DNA from 2 places in the Kosakonia oryzendophytica genome. Region 1 is predicted to be linked to the other one. Evidence: predicted binding sites of a transcription regulator. Region 1 holds the regulator's gene; the other holds the start of a gene.
The links. The regulator LexA, encoded in region 1, represses DNA repair genes until DNA is damaged. The targets are predictions, from matches to a motif close to TNCTGTATGTACATACAGNA.
Positions count from the first base shown of each region.

Region 2: a site for LexA is predicted at 4,701-4,720, ahead of umuD (translesion error-prone DNA polymerase V autoproteolytic subunit). Genes of this name have one in related genera too.

Region 1 covers NZ_CP115659.1:4,771,489-4,778,808, forward strand. The annotation lists gene zur (zinc uptake transcriptional repressor Zur) at 1-280, shown strand, start outside; gene O9K67_RS22995 (CsbD family protein) at 560-769, opposite strand; gene dinF (MATE family efflux transporter DinF) at 940-2,274, opposite strand; gene lexA (transcriptional repressor LexA) at 2,352-2,966, opposite strand; gene O9K67_RS23010 (diacylglycerol kinase) at 3,075-3,443, opposite strand; gene plsB (glycerol-3-phosphate 1-O-acyltransferase PlsB) at 3,574-5,997, shown strand; gene ubiA (4-hydroxybenzoate octaprenyltransferase) at 6,040-6,909, opposite strand; gene ubiC (chorismate lyase) at 6,922-7,320, opposite strand, start outside.
Region 2 covers NZ_CP115659.1:2,822,019-2,829,338, reverse strand. The annotation lists gene O9K67_RS13650 (mechanosensitive ion channel family protein) at 1-359, shown strand, start outside; gene uspE (universal stress protein UspE) at 397-1,347, opposite strand; gene fnr (fumarate/nitrate reduction transcriptional regulator Fnr) at 1,494-2,246, opposite strand; gene ogt (methylated-DNA--[protein]-cysteine S-methyltransferase) at 2,456-2,971, opposite strand; gene smrA (DNA endonuclease SmrA) at 3,500-4,063, shown strand; gene umuD (translesion error-prone DNA polymerase V autoproteolytic subunit) at 4,738-5,172, shown strand; gene O9K67_RS13620 (AraC family transcriptional regulator) at 5,284-6,093, opposite strand; gene O9K67_RS13615 (FUSC family protein) at 6,171-7,320, shown strand, end outside.

The DNA of each region.
Region 1 (7,320 bases):
AGAGTCGACTAACAGCTATGTGCTGTGCCATTTGTTTGATCAACCGACGCACACGTCCGCCATGTTTATTTGCGATCGCTGCGGGTCGGTGAAAGAAGAGCAGGCGGAAGGCGTGGAAGATATTATGCACGCGCTGGCGGCGAAGATGGGTTTTGCCCTGCGCCATAACGTGATTGAAGCACACGGTTTATGCGCCGCCTGTGTGGAAGTGGAGGCCTGCCGTCATCATGAGCACTGCCATCACGATCACAGCATTCTTGTAAAGAAAAAACCGCGTTAATAGCGCTGATAGTTCGTTCCGGGGAATAAGTATGTGACCCGGGCGAAAAAGCGCAGCCAACACCGGTAACACATCAAAGATAACGGGACATCCCGAAAGATTTCGCGTTTTACCCAGGCGGCAAGCGTACGCGTTCCGGGGAGCATACATCAGTATGTGACCCGGGCGAGAAAGCGCAGCCAACACCGGTAAAACGTGAAAGATAAAGGGAGGGTACATCCGTGTACCACTTGGGCAGGGTAACGCTCACAAAATCAACACATTGAGGGTCAATGTCCGTTACCAGCGGTAATCATTACGGCTTTCCCAATCCGTAACTTCCTTTTCTGCCTCATCTTTTGCGTAACCGTAACGCTCCTGGATTTTACCCACCAGTTGGTCACGTTTGCCTTCGATGACGGTCATATCGTCATCGGTCAACTTGCCCCATTTCTCTTTCACAGTACCTTTAAACTGCTTCCAGTTACCGCCGATTTCGTCTTTGTTCATCGTTGACTCCTTATCGTTCGGTTAAAAGTTACGTTCCTGTTACGCTGAACGTACTGATCATTGTAGTCAGGAATACTGCCAGTTGGTTTATATTCGGAATCTTTAACCATTTACGACAAAGAAAGCAGTATTAACGAGGCGGGAGAAAGAAGTATAAGAAAAGAGAGGGGTCAGGGGTGGCCAATACCGGAAAACCAGGTGCCATTGCGCCAGTGACGACGCCACACCCATGCTAAAGTCAGCCCTCGCAGCGCCAGAAACACCGTCAGCGACAGCCACAGGCCATGGTTGCCCAGCGTCGGCACCGTCAACAACGTCAGGGCAAACCCTCCAGCGGCAACCGCCATGCTGTTGCGCATTTCTGCACCGCGCGTCGCGCCTACAAACATGCCATCCAGCAAATAACACCACACGCCCACCACCGGCAGGATCACCTGCCAGATAAGGTAGTGCCCGGCCATGTTTTGCAAGGCTGGCAGTGAGGTGAGTAACGCGATAATTGACTCCCCGGCCAGCGCATACACCGCTGAGAACGCCAACGCCACCAGACCAGCCTGGCGGCATGCCGCGTGCCAGATGAGCTTAAGCTGCGTGTCGTCACGCGCGCCATAAGCGTGCCCGGAATGGGCTTCCACTGCATAAGCGAACCCGTCCAGCGCATAGGCAGTGAACGTCAGAAACATCATCAGCACCGCATTCGCCGCCACGGTTTCGCCGCCAAGACGCGCGCCGAACACGGTTATCGAACCAAAGCAGAGCTGTAACAATAACGAGCGCAGCATGATGTCCCGATTAAGCGCCAGCAAGCGTCCAAGGCCGCCGCGCCAGGCCGCCTTCAGCACCGGGAAGGTGATACCGCGCATAACCAGCACACGTCGTGCCATCAACAGGCCGAGCGCAAAGGTCGCGTACTCCGCCACCACCGTTGCTAATGCCGCTCCCTGAACGTTCATGCCCAGCCCCATCACCAACCAGACATCAAGCACAATATTGAGAACGTTGCCCACCACCAGCAAGATCACCGGTGCGCGGGCATACTGCACGCCCAAAAGCCATCCCAGCAGCACCAGGTTACCGAGCGATGCCGGAGCACTTAACCAGCGGATATCAAGGAAGCGCCGCGCCTGCTCCAGCACCGCAGCGCTGCCGCCGGTAATGTGCAACGCCAGATCGATAAGTGGCACGCGTAAGAGTGTAATCAGCACGCCAGCGCCCATCGCCAGCAGCAGTGGCTGCACTAACGCCCGAGCCAGCGCAGGCGCATTTTTCGCACCGTATGCCTGAGCCGTGAGCCCGGTGGTGCTCATTCGCAGAAACAGCAGCAGCATAAACAGGAAGCTGGTCGCTGTCGCGCCGATGGCCACACCACCCAGATAGACTGCGCTATCCAGATGCCCGACCACTGCCGTATCCACCAGCCCCAGCAACGGGACAGTGATATTGGAGAAGATCATTGGCAGGGCAAGTCGCCACAGCGCTTTGTCGGATGCAGTCAGCAGCGGCATAGCAGCGTCAGAATCGATCGGGGAAAGGCATTAACGCTGCGGAGCGTAAAACAGCACCGCAGCGAATAAGGGAGGCGTTACAGCCACTCGCCATTGCGAATGACGCCTACCGCCAGTCCTTCAATGGTGAAGTTTTGATCGCGCAGATCAACAACAATCGGGGAAAACTCATTGTTTTCCGGTAACAGTTCAACTGTGTTGCCCTGTTTTTTCAGACGTTTAACGGTCACTTCGTCTTCAATACGCGCCACAACGACCTGGCCGTTGCGTACATCCTGCGTTTTATGCACCGCGAGCAGGTCGCCGTCCATAATGCCGATGTCTTTCATTGACATTCCGCTCACGCGCAACAGGAAATCCGCATGCGGTTTGAAGAGCGCAGGATCGACCTGGTAATGCCCTTCGATATGCTGCTGCGCCAGCAGCGGCTCACCAGCGGCCACGCGGCCGATCAGCGGCAGTCCGAGATCGTCTTCTTCTTCAAGCAGCAAGCGAAGACCGCGTGATGCGCCAGATACGATTTCGATAACCCCTTTGCGCGCCAGCGCTTTGAGGTGTTCTTCAGCCGCATTTGGGGAACGGAACCCCAATTGTTGCGCGATTTCCGCACGTGTCGGCGGCATACCTGTTTGGGAGATGCGATCGCGGATAAGATCGAACACCTCTTGTTGCCTGGCCGTTAATGCTTTCATTCCGCCCCCTGGGTGTATATACAGTTATGCTGTGAGTATATACAGTCAAAGGTGATTTTGGAACCAAATTTAAGCAAATAACCAGAGTGTTATCGAATTCTGGAAGCGTTATCGAAAATGCGACCAGAGCAGTGAGATCCAGGTAAACAGCGCCAGCAGGATAGACATCAGCACCGCTGCCGACCCCATATCCTTCGCTCGCCCGGAAAGTTCATGAAATTCCGCGCCAATCCGATCCACCACCGCTTCAATTGCACTGTTGAGGATTTCAACGATCATTACCAGCGATACCGAACCAATCAGCAGTACGCGCGTGATGGGATCCACATCGAGCCAGCAGGCAATAATAATGGCCAGCACGACCGCGACGGCCTCCTGGCGAAACGCCGCTTCATTTATCCATGCGGCACGAACGCCTTTCCAGGAATAGCCCGCCGCTTTAATGATCCGGGTTAATCCAGTGGTATTATTGGCCATGAAAAGAACCTTTTTATCTAATGAGCATCAATGTCTATGTAAGCACGAAGAGGTACAACAGAAATTATGCGCGCTTTCTGATATTCTTGCGGCGCAATGGCACTATTAACCCAGAGGCTTTACATCCTTTATGTCCGGCTGGCCACGAATTTACTACAAATTACTGAATTTACCATTAAGCGTGCTGGTAAAAAGTAAATCGATCCCCGCAGAACCTGCACAGGAACTGGGTCTCGATACCTCACGTCCCATCATGTATGTGCTGCCTTACAACTCCAAGGCAGACTTGATGACGCTGCGCGCTCAGTGTCTGGCGCATGAGTTGCCAGACCCACTGGAACCGCTGGAAATCGACGGCGCACTGCTACCGCGTTACGTGTTTATCCACGGCGGGCCGCGTGTATTTACCTATTACACGCCAAAAGAAGAATCCATCAAACTGTTCCATGATTACCTGGATCTCCACCGCAGTCATCCGGATTTGGATGTGCAAATGGTACCGGTATCGGTGATGTTTGGTCGCTCCCCCGGGCGTGAGAAGGGCGAAGTCAACCCGCCTTTGCGCATGCTCAACGGCATCCAGAAATTCTTCGCTGTGTCCTGGCTTGGTCGCGACAGCTTTGTGCGTTTTTCACCGCCTGTTTCATTGCGTCGCATGGCGACAGAACACGGCACAGACAAAATTATCGCGCAGAAACTGGCACGCGTCGCGCGTATGCACTTCGCCCGTCAACGCCTTGCCGCAGTTGGCCCGCGCCTGCCTGCGCGTCAGGATCTGTTTAATAAGCTGCTCTCATCCAAAGCAATTGCCCGAGCAGTCGAAGATGAGGCGCGCAGCAAGAAAATCTCCCACGATAAGGCGCAGCAAAATGCTATCGCATTGATGGAAGAGATCGCGGCGAACTTCTCATACGAGATGATCCGCCTGACTGACCGCATCCTCGGCTTCACCTGGAACCGTCTCTATCAGGGCATTAATGTGCACAACGCCGAGCGCGTGCGCCAGTTGGCCCATGATGGTCACGAGATTGTCTATGTGCCCTGCCACCGCAGCCATATGGACTACCTGCTGCTGTCGTACGTGCTCTATCACCAGGGGCTGGTGCCGCCGCATATCGCCGCAGGCATTAACCTGAATTTCTGGCCCGCCGGGCCGATTTTCCGCCGCCTGGGCGCGTTCTTTATTCGCCGTACCTTTAAGGGCAATAAGCTCTATTCCACCGTGTTTCGTGAATACCTGGGTGAGCTGTTTAGCCGCGGTTATTCCGTCGAATATTTTGTCGAGGGCGGCCGTTCCCGCACCGGGCGTTTGTTGGACCCAAAAACCGGTACGCTGTCGATGACCATTCAGGCAATGCTGCGCGGCGGTACGCGTCCTATCACGCTGGTGCCGATTTACATCGGGTATGAGCACGTGATGGAAGTGGGCACCTACGCTAAAGAGCTGCGCGGGGCGACGAAAGAGAAAGAGAGTCTGTTGCAGATGGTGCGAGGCCTGAGCAAGCTGCGCAATCTGGGCCAGGGGTATGTGAATTTCGGTGAGCCTATCTCGCTGATGAACTACCTGAACCATCATGTGCCGGAGTGGCGCGAGTCGATCGATCCGATTGAAGCTATCCGTCCGGCATGGTTAACGCCGACGGTGAACGGCATTGCCGCCGATCTGATGGTACGAATTAACAACGCGGGTGCGGCTAACGCCATGAACTTGTGCTGTACAGCACTGTTGGCATCGCGTCAGCGCTCTCTGACGCGGGAGCAGTTAACCGAGCAGTTGAGTTGCTACCTTGAGCTCATGCGTAATGTGCCCTATTCGCCGGATTCAACCACGCCGTCCGCCAGCGCCAGTGAGCTTATCGATCACGCGTTGCAGATGAACAAGTTTGAAGTCGAGAAAGATACTATCGGCGATATCATCATTCTGCCGCGCGAACAGGCCGTGTTGATGACCTATTACCGCAACAACATTGCGCATATGCTGATGCTGCCGTCGTTGCTGGCGGCTATCGTGACCCAGCATCGCGCCATTTCCCAACAGGAAATTCTGCGTCATGTAGAGCTACTCTACCCGATGCTGAAAGCGGAGTTGTTCCTGCGTTGGGAGAAAGCAGAGCTGGCGCAGGTGCTGGAAAACCTGACCCAGGAGCTGCTGCGCCAGGGGCTGCTGACGGTGAAAGACGATCGTGTGAGCATTAACCCGGCGCACTCGCGCACGCTGCAATTGCTCGCCGCAGGCGCGCGCGAAACGCTGCAACGTTACGCCATTACTTTCTGGCTGCTGAGTGCGAACCCGTCGATGAACCGCAGTACGCTGGAAAAAGAGAGCCGTACGCTGGCGCAACGTCTGTCGGTGCTGCACGGTATCAACGCACCGGAGTTCTTCGATAAGGCGATCTTCAGTACGCTGGTGCTGACACTGCGTGACGAAGGCTATATTAGCGATACTGGCGATGCGGAACCCGCGCAGACATTAAGCGTGTACCAGATGCTGGCGGAGCTGATTACGTCGGATGTGCGTTTAACGATTGAGAGCGCAACGCAAGCAGAAGCGTGAAGGTAAGACACCCCTCTCCCGAAAGGAGAGGGGTGAGAAATATTAATGCAGGTAACTGAACGCCAGCCCTAAAAACAGCACCAGGCCCACGTAGTTGTTGTTCATAAAGGCTTTAAAACAGGCGTCGCGTTCACGGCCTGCAATCAGCACCTGCTGGTAGACAAACAGCCCCCCCGCTATCAGCACCGTCGCGTAATAGACCCAACTTAACCCGTTCAACCAGCCAATGGATGCCATCAGCACCATCACCGCAAGCTGCAAAATACCAATAATCAGCGTGTCGAAACGGCCAAACAGGATCGCTGTCGATTTGATACCAATTTTGACATCATCGTCCCTGTCGACCATTGCGTATTGCGTGTCGTAAGCCACAGCCCACAAAATATTGGCAAGGAACATGATCCAGCAACTCAGCGGTACTGACTCGCTGACCGCGGCAAACGCCATCGGAATCGACCAGCCAAACGCCGCGCCCAACACCACCTGCGGTAGATGCGTGTAGCGCTTCATAAACGGATAGACCCATGCCAGCGCCAGTGCAGCCACCGACAGCAGAATGGTCATCATGTTGAGCGTCAGCACCAGCGCAAACGCTAACAATACCAGCACCACAAACAGGGTTCGCGCTTCATTCTCCGTCACGGCACCACTGGGCAACGGACGGTTCGCGGTGCGCTTAACATGGCCATCAAACTTACGATCCGCGTAATCGTTCACCACGCATCCGGCGGCGCGCATCAGCCAGACGCCCGCCACAAAGACCAGTAAAATCCACAGCGGCGGCACTCCCGGCGTCGCCACCCATAACGCCCACAGCGTCGGCCACAGCAGTAGCAACGCACCAATCGGCTTGTCCGTACGCATCAGCCGGTGAAAGGCCAACAGCTTATTCTGCGTGAGACTCCACTCCATTTTCGATTCCTCTTAATACAACGGCGACGCAGGCAAAAACAGTTCGGTCAGCATCAACGGTTTCCCGCCCAGACGCAGGCGGGAACGGCGTCCCCAGAGCTGCTCATGACGACCAATTTCAATAAAGTCACGCGTAAGCGTAGAAGAGGTAAAGAGATAACGCCCAAGCGGCGTTGTTCCCAACTGTTGCAGCGCCAGCTCCGGACCACTTAGAGTGGACTCCGGCACCACGGTGCGCCCGGCAAGCCAGGGTTCACCATCCGCACAAAGAATGATTTCGCGCAACCAATAACGCGACTCCTCTGGCAACAGGCCGTGCTCCTGCGTTATCTCGTCTGCGGTGACAAAATCTTCCCGAATCAGCATCACGCTGACCGTTTTGCCCTGCTGCTCAAAACGTTTCGTCATGGA
Region 2 (7,320 bases), 1.9 Mb from region 1:
ACTACAAACGCATGCAAACGCGCCGTATCGTCTTTACATTTGGGCTGGCGTTAACGACGCCGCCAGATAAGCTGCGTAAGGTCGGAGAGTTGATCCGCACCATCATCACCGAGGTGGGGGAAACACGTTTTGACCGGGCGCATTTCCAGGGTTTCGGCTCCGACAGGCTCAACGTTGAAGTGGTGCATATTGTCAGTACCGCTGATTACAACAAATACATGGATATTCAGCAGGAGATCAATATACGCATTATGGAGAAGCTGGCGGAGCAGGGAATAGAGCTGGCGTTGCCGAATGTTCAGCTCAGGGGCGGGCTGGCCGTCGAAGGTGAATGGGCTCCGGCAAACACAAGGGCATAAAAAGAAACCCGCTTTCGCGGGTTTCTGGCTTCATGCGTTAGTCATCTTCATCGTCATCAAGTTCTACCGGCGATTGATATTCATCCGGCTTGATCACCAGTAAGTCGCAGCGCAGATGATCGATAACCTGCTCAGCGGTATTCCCCAGAAAAGCTGCAGAAATCCCGGTGCGCCCGACGGTACCGAGTACCACAATACCGGCTTGCAGGTGTTCGGCCAGGTCCGGGATCACCTCTTCCGGTAAGCCTTTCTCAACGTGTGTCAGTTTTTCATCGATGCCAAATTTCTGCCGCAACGCTTTCATCGCCAGCAGGTGTTGACCGCGGATCGCGTCGTTATAGACGCTGGGATCGAATTCCGGTAATTCGATAGCAATATTGATTGGCGTAACCGGATAGGCACCCACCAGATGCACCTCGGTATGGTTAACCTGTTCGGCCAGTTGCAGCGTCTCTTTAACCAGTTTTTCATTAAGTGAGTTGTGGTAAAGCTCTTCGCTGGCCAGATTGACGGCGACAACGGCTTTACCGCCTTCCGGCCATGGCTGATCTTTAACCATCCACACCGGGCAAGGGCATTTACGCAGCAGATGCCAGTCGGTCGGGGTGAAAATCACCGACTCCAGTTTGTCGTGCTGGTGGGTCATTTTCAGCAACAGATCGTGACCGCCTGCCAGCACTTCCTGAATGATGGCTTCGAAAGGACGGTTATGCCAGACCACTTTAATCTCAATCGGCACACCAGCATCAATGTAATATTTCGCCTGCTCGCGGATCCAGGCGGTACGCTGGCTGATCACGCCCTGGCGCATTGCTGTACGCTCATCAGGGGACAGAAGGGTGGTCATCTCGTAAGAGAAGTCATAGATGGGCAAAAATGCTTTGATTCTGCCACCAATCCGTTGATGCAAATACACAGCACGTCGTAATGCTGGCTGATCGTCCTGATTAGGATCGATGGCGACCAACATATTCTGATATTTAGCCATACAGGGTCTCCTTACATCTGTCACCACAGTCTGTAAATAAAAGATAACCCATTAGCGCTGAATGAAACAGGGAAAACCTTCAGCCAGATCAATAAATCAGAAAAATTTAATGCGCTGGCGAAGGTCTAAAAGAGAGGGGGTAAAACTCAGGCAACGTTACGGGAATGACCGGCCAGTTGAGCCAGTATATCGCTGTTTTCGATCGTAATATATTTGCCTTTTACCGCGAGCATGCCGCTCTTCTGGAAGCGGCCCAGCAGACGACTGATGGTCTCAACGGTCAGACCCAGATAGTTACCAATGTCACCGCGGGTCATGGTCAAACGGAACTCGCGCGGCGAGAAACCACGCTGAGCGAAACGGCGGGACAGGTTATAAATAAACGCTGCCAGACGCTCTTCCGCATTCTTTTTCGACAACAACAGGATCATATCCTGGTCGCCTTTGATTTCGCCGCTCATCAGACGCATCATCTGCTGACGCAGGTTGGGCATCTTGCCGGACAGATCGTCGAGCGTTTCAAAGGGGATTTCGCAAACCATGGATGTTTCCAGTGCTTGCGCGAAGCTGGGGTGATGGCCAGTGCCAATCGCATCAAAACCGACCAGATCGCCCGCCAGATGGAAACCGGTGATCTGTTCGTCACCCTGCTCGGTAATGGTATAGCTTTTAATCGTACCGGAGCGGATAGCGTACAGTGATTTCAGTTCATCCCCTGCTTTAAACAGCGTCTGACCTTTCTGGATGGGCTTCTTGCGCTCAATGATGTTATCGAGCTGATCCAGCTCGTGTTCATTGAGGGTAAACGGGATGCAAAGCTGGCTAATGCTGCAATCCTGACAATGTATTGCACATCCGCCAGACTGTATGCGTCGTATAATTCGCTTTTCCGGGATCATAGGTCTGCTCAACGCCGTAATTGATATTGGTCAATTTTAACATCTTTTTATTGAGCACGTAAGCCTGGCAAAACGTCAATTCACGATTATTGAAACGGGGGAGAGAAATGAGAAGAGATGACCGGATATCATCTCCTTGATATTTCATCACTTCGCCAAGGTTTTTACCACAACATTCGGGGAAAAGGGCACTAAATATGCGTCTTTTCTTACAATAGCAGATAGCCTTCATGCCGGAGCAACCACTCTTTGCGCTGCACACCGCCCGCATAACCGGTCAACGTGCCGTTCCGACCAATCACACGGTGGCAGGGTACTACGATGCTGACCGGGTTTGCGCCATTCGCCGCGCCTACCGCACGCGCCGCACCTGCGCGCCCCAGCGTTTCCGCCAGTTGGCCGTAATGTATCACCTGACCGCAGGGGATTGTACGCAGCGCCTGCCAGACGTCACGCTGAAAAGGCGTACCGGCCGTTGCGGTGGGGAGCGTGTCGATGATCGACAGATCGCCGTCGAAATAATCCTGCAGTTTCCGGCTTAACCCGCCCGGATTATTGGCTGCGATACGCTGATAGCCATCGCGTCGATAATGAATATTCAACAACTCCACCATGCGATCGCTGTGTTCTTCCCACTCGACAGCACGTAAATGAAAGGCTTCATCGCAGATTACCCACAGTGGGCCCAGCGGAGTGGCGATTTTATCTTCGAGTAGTGTGAGCATCAGGCATCCTTGAACTATGGCAAACGGGCGTCAATCTACCATGCCCGGCTCGGGCTAACCATACCCCGAAAGGGCGTCTATTTATAGATGGCTAATATTAAGCGTGGATAATAACAAATCGATTTGCATTGAATTATAGATGATATATTTTATTATTCCTGAAATAATAAAAAAAATAGAGCCTGCCGACATCCGTCAGGCTCTACAGTACACACAGCAGCGCTTCCTTTCGTTATTTTATGCAAGTTCATCCCTGCATCTTAAATATAGTTATAGCTGCCCTTCATTATCTTTCCACTATTAATTGGTGATTAATTTCACGTTAATTTAACTAAAATCGATATAACCCCAACACGCGATATAAGTTAAGGAACGCTAATAACATTACAGTTATTAATGTCTTTGGCGCTGCCGCAAACAGCGTCTATTTATAAGCACGGGCCCATGCGCCATAAATCCTCTCCGGGCATTGTGAGCGTACGCCACGCTCGTTATAGTACCTGTTCTGAAGCCATCGGAGGACCGCTCATGAACCCTGACGACAAATCGCTGTTTCTTGACGCCATGGAGGATGTCCAGCCCCTGAAGCGCTGCGCCGATATTCACTGGCAACCGAGCCGCAATGCACGTGCGCCGCAGCGTGTCGATACGCTGCAACTGGACAACTTTTTAACCACCGGGTTCCTCGACATCATTCCCCTGTCAGCGCCGCTGGAATTCAGGCGTGAAGGCCTGCAAACCGGCGTGGTGGATAAGCTGCGTTTGGGTAAATATAGTCAGCAGGCAAGCCTCAACCTGCTGCGGCAGCCCGTTGAGCAGTGCCGCCAGATGCTGTTTCGCTTTATGCATCAGGCGCGGCAAGATGGCTTGCGTAATGTGTTGATTATCCATGGGAAAGGTCGTGAAAATAATTCGCACCCGAATATTGTGCGCAGCTACGTTGCGCGCTGGCTGACGGAGTTTGACGACGTGCAGGCATTCTGTACGGCGTTGCCGCACCATGGCGGCAGTGGCGCGTGTTATGTGGCGTTACGTAAGTCTGAACAGGCAAAACGCGATACCTGGGAGCGTCACGCTAAACGGGGTCGTTGATGCCACAGCCAGACCGGGCCTTCAGCCGGTTGTGCCGGACGGGAGTGCAGGGAGCGCTTCATCGTCTGGCCTGGCGCTAACCGGCGTACGCGTTACGGTGTGGCTTTTCTTATCCAGCGTATTTTGCAGCGCATCAATGGCCTGATATTTTATGACAGAAAAGCTCGTAAAATAAATTAACTTGTGCTACTTCCCGCCTGAAAAATCCGCACACTGACTACAGATTTTTGATAATGCGGATCTTGCCTGAAGACAATATCCAGGCTACGCGCGGATGCCATAATAATATTTCTCATTTTCTTCGCAGGGTTGATACGACATATTCTGATGCTGTTACTGTAATAATATCCATGAGGTGAGCGTGGGCTGTTTTTAAATAAACGAGACTGTAGGATGACAATATTGGATCCTGTTATGCACTGCTTACGGCCTGCCCGATGATCCGCCTTCATCATCGTTTCTGCAGGAAGGCAAATGGCCTTATCCCGCCAGATATGGGCTGATAAGGTACAGGTGTCCGACTGCCGTTGGACATCACCTGCCTTCCCACGAAACAGGACACGTTAAATTCCTTGCGACTTCAGTCACTTCACGCTGCGCTGTTACATGTGACTTGACCCCGTCATTCCTTCCATAATACTGTATGTAAACACAGTATTATGAGGTGGGTAATCATGACCATCCTTTATGCCTATAAACAAGAAAAGCGTATTGACGTCCCTTTATTTTTAGAACGCGTTCCGTGCGGTTTCCCCAGCCCGGCGCAAGACTATGTTGAACAGAGCCTGGATCTGAACAAACTGGTCGTTAAACATCCCAGTGCTACTTACTTTGTTCGCGTCAGTGGTGATTCGATGATTGGTGCAGGGATCAGCGATGGTGATTTGTTGGTTGTCGATCGATCGTTGACTCCCGTGCATGGCGACATCGTTGTGGCAGCCGTCGCGGGTGAATTTACGGTAAAAGAGTTACGGACCCGGCCATCGCTCCAGCTCATGCCGCATAACGCCAATTATGCCCCTATCACTTTCCAGTCTGAGGAAGAGCTGCAACTCTTCGGCGTGGTCACCTTTACTTTAAAAGCAAACAGACCCGTTCGCGGTTGTTGATGCACGCCCGCTCCCGGCTGGCGATAACTCGCCCATAAATAGTCGCCGCCTGTGTTTTACTCAACGCGGCGTCCGGGCGCATTTTTGCTGCCCGCGCCGCGCCAGAAAAGATCATGGCGTATCCCCCTGGCGTGCGCCTGTTTTCCGTTCGGAAAAATAGTGCGCGGGCGTACTGCCCATCGTTTTCCTGAACATGGTAATGAACGCATTAACGGACTCATACCCCAGTTTAGCCGCCACGTTTTGTACCGTTACGCCGCTGGCTAACTCCTGAAGCGCAATGATCAAATGAAGTTGCTGGCGCCATCGTCCAAAGGTCAGCCCCGTCTCGCGCAGCATCAATCGCGCCAGAGAGCGTTCACTGAGCGCCAGCCGTTTCGCCCATTCTTTAAACGTACTGCGATCCGCCGGATGACCGACCAGTGCATCGGCCATGGTGCGTATTTTAGGATTCCCGGAGACAGGCAAACTCAATTTCTGCTGTGGCATCGTGGCCAATTCGTCGAGCGTCACCCGGGTGAGCCGTGCAGCATGGCTCTCTGGTGGGTAATCCACTCGCTCGTGAGTTAAACGGTCAACTAACGCGTTAATCAGCGGAGAAATGGCCAGTGTGCAACATTTTTCCGGGAGTGCTGCGGCGCCGGGTTCAATGAATAAATAATTGAGATGCGCGTTCCAGGTCGCCTTAGCGCTATGAGGGATGCCGCCGGGGATCCAAACGGCGCAGTGAGGTGGCACTATCCATATATCGTTTTCCGCGCGACAGATAACGGCACCATACAGCGCAATGATCAACTGCCCCTTGCGGTGGGTATGAACCGGCACTTCTGCTTCGTAATCAACGAAGTCAAGATGGCGCGCAACCGCCGGGCACGAGGTGGAGTCAGGATCAAACAACGTCGTCGCGAATGTGGATGTCATGTGATTGGCAACATTTAGGTATTTTTTGACAGAATAGAGTATTTAATGGCGGACGCAAGCCGGTAATAATCCCCGGCATGAACAAAATCAATGTTATTCACTCTCGTTCTTTGCGGGCTACCGGCGACGCGTTTCGTCGAGTGGGCCAGGCACTGACCTCATCCGTTCTGCTGAACGATGCAAATGCCTTGCTGTACTCCATCAAGAGCTTTGCCGCAGCGATGCTGGCCTATTACATCGCCTTATCGATAGGCCTTGAAAAGCCATCCTGGGCAATCATTACCGTCTATATCGTTTCGCAAACCTCGGTTGGCGCTTCACTGAGCAGAAGCCTTTATCGTCTGGCCGGAACGATAATCGGCGCCGGGGCCACCGTTTTACTGGTGCCCACTTTTGTGACGATGCCGATCTTTTGCAGTGTGATGCTGAGCGGCTGGATCACTTTCTGCCTTTACTTGTCGCTGCTGGAACGCACCCCCCGCGCTTATGCCTTTGTTTTAGCAGGTTACACCGCGAGTCTGATTGGTTTTCCTGCTGTCCTGGAGCCCGGCGCAATATTTGATACTGCCATCACCCGTGTGCAGGAGATCGTTATTGGTATCTTCTGTGCCGCGCTTATTCACCGGTATGTGTTACCAAAACGGCTGTCCGGGCTGTTCAACAGCACGTTATCGGAGACGCTTCGCTCAGCACGGCAGATACTTGCCGGCGCACTGGCCGGTCAATCCGATGAGAATGCAGGGAGCCTGCGCCTGGCACTGGCCTTGCAGTCCTTGCAAGGCATAAGCCACCACATTCCCTATGATTTTGCCCTCGCTGTTCCGGTCCGGCAGGCCAGAAAAGCCATTCATGACAGGTTAGCGCGGTTGTTAATTGTGAGTTGTGAATTACGCGATCGCTTACAGATGACAAAGGCGCTGCCCACCGACGTGCAGATCCTATTAAGCGATGTTCAACACTGGCTTCGCTGTGACGATGAGGGGGAGCGAAAAATCATGGCTGGCGAGCTAAAACAACGAAGTGAGCAGTTAGCCGAACGGCATGGGACCTGTGCCGTGACGCGAGAAGCGGTGTTGCAGGTGAGCGTTGTCCGTTATCTTACGGAAGCTGTGACTCTTCTGCAGCAATGTGATCGCCTTTCTGATGCCATCCATCATGCGAAACCCATGTCGGTGCAGACGGAAGGTAAAGGAGCAACAGGGTATGTTTTTCATCGTGATAGCTTTA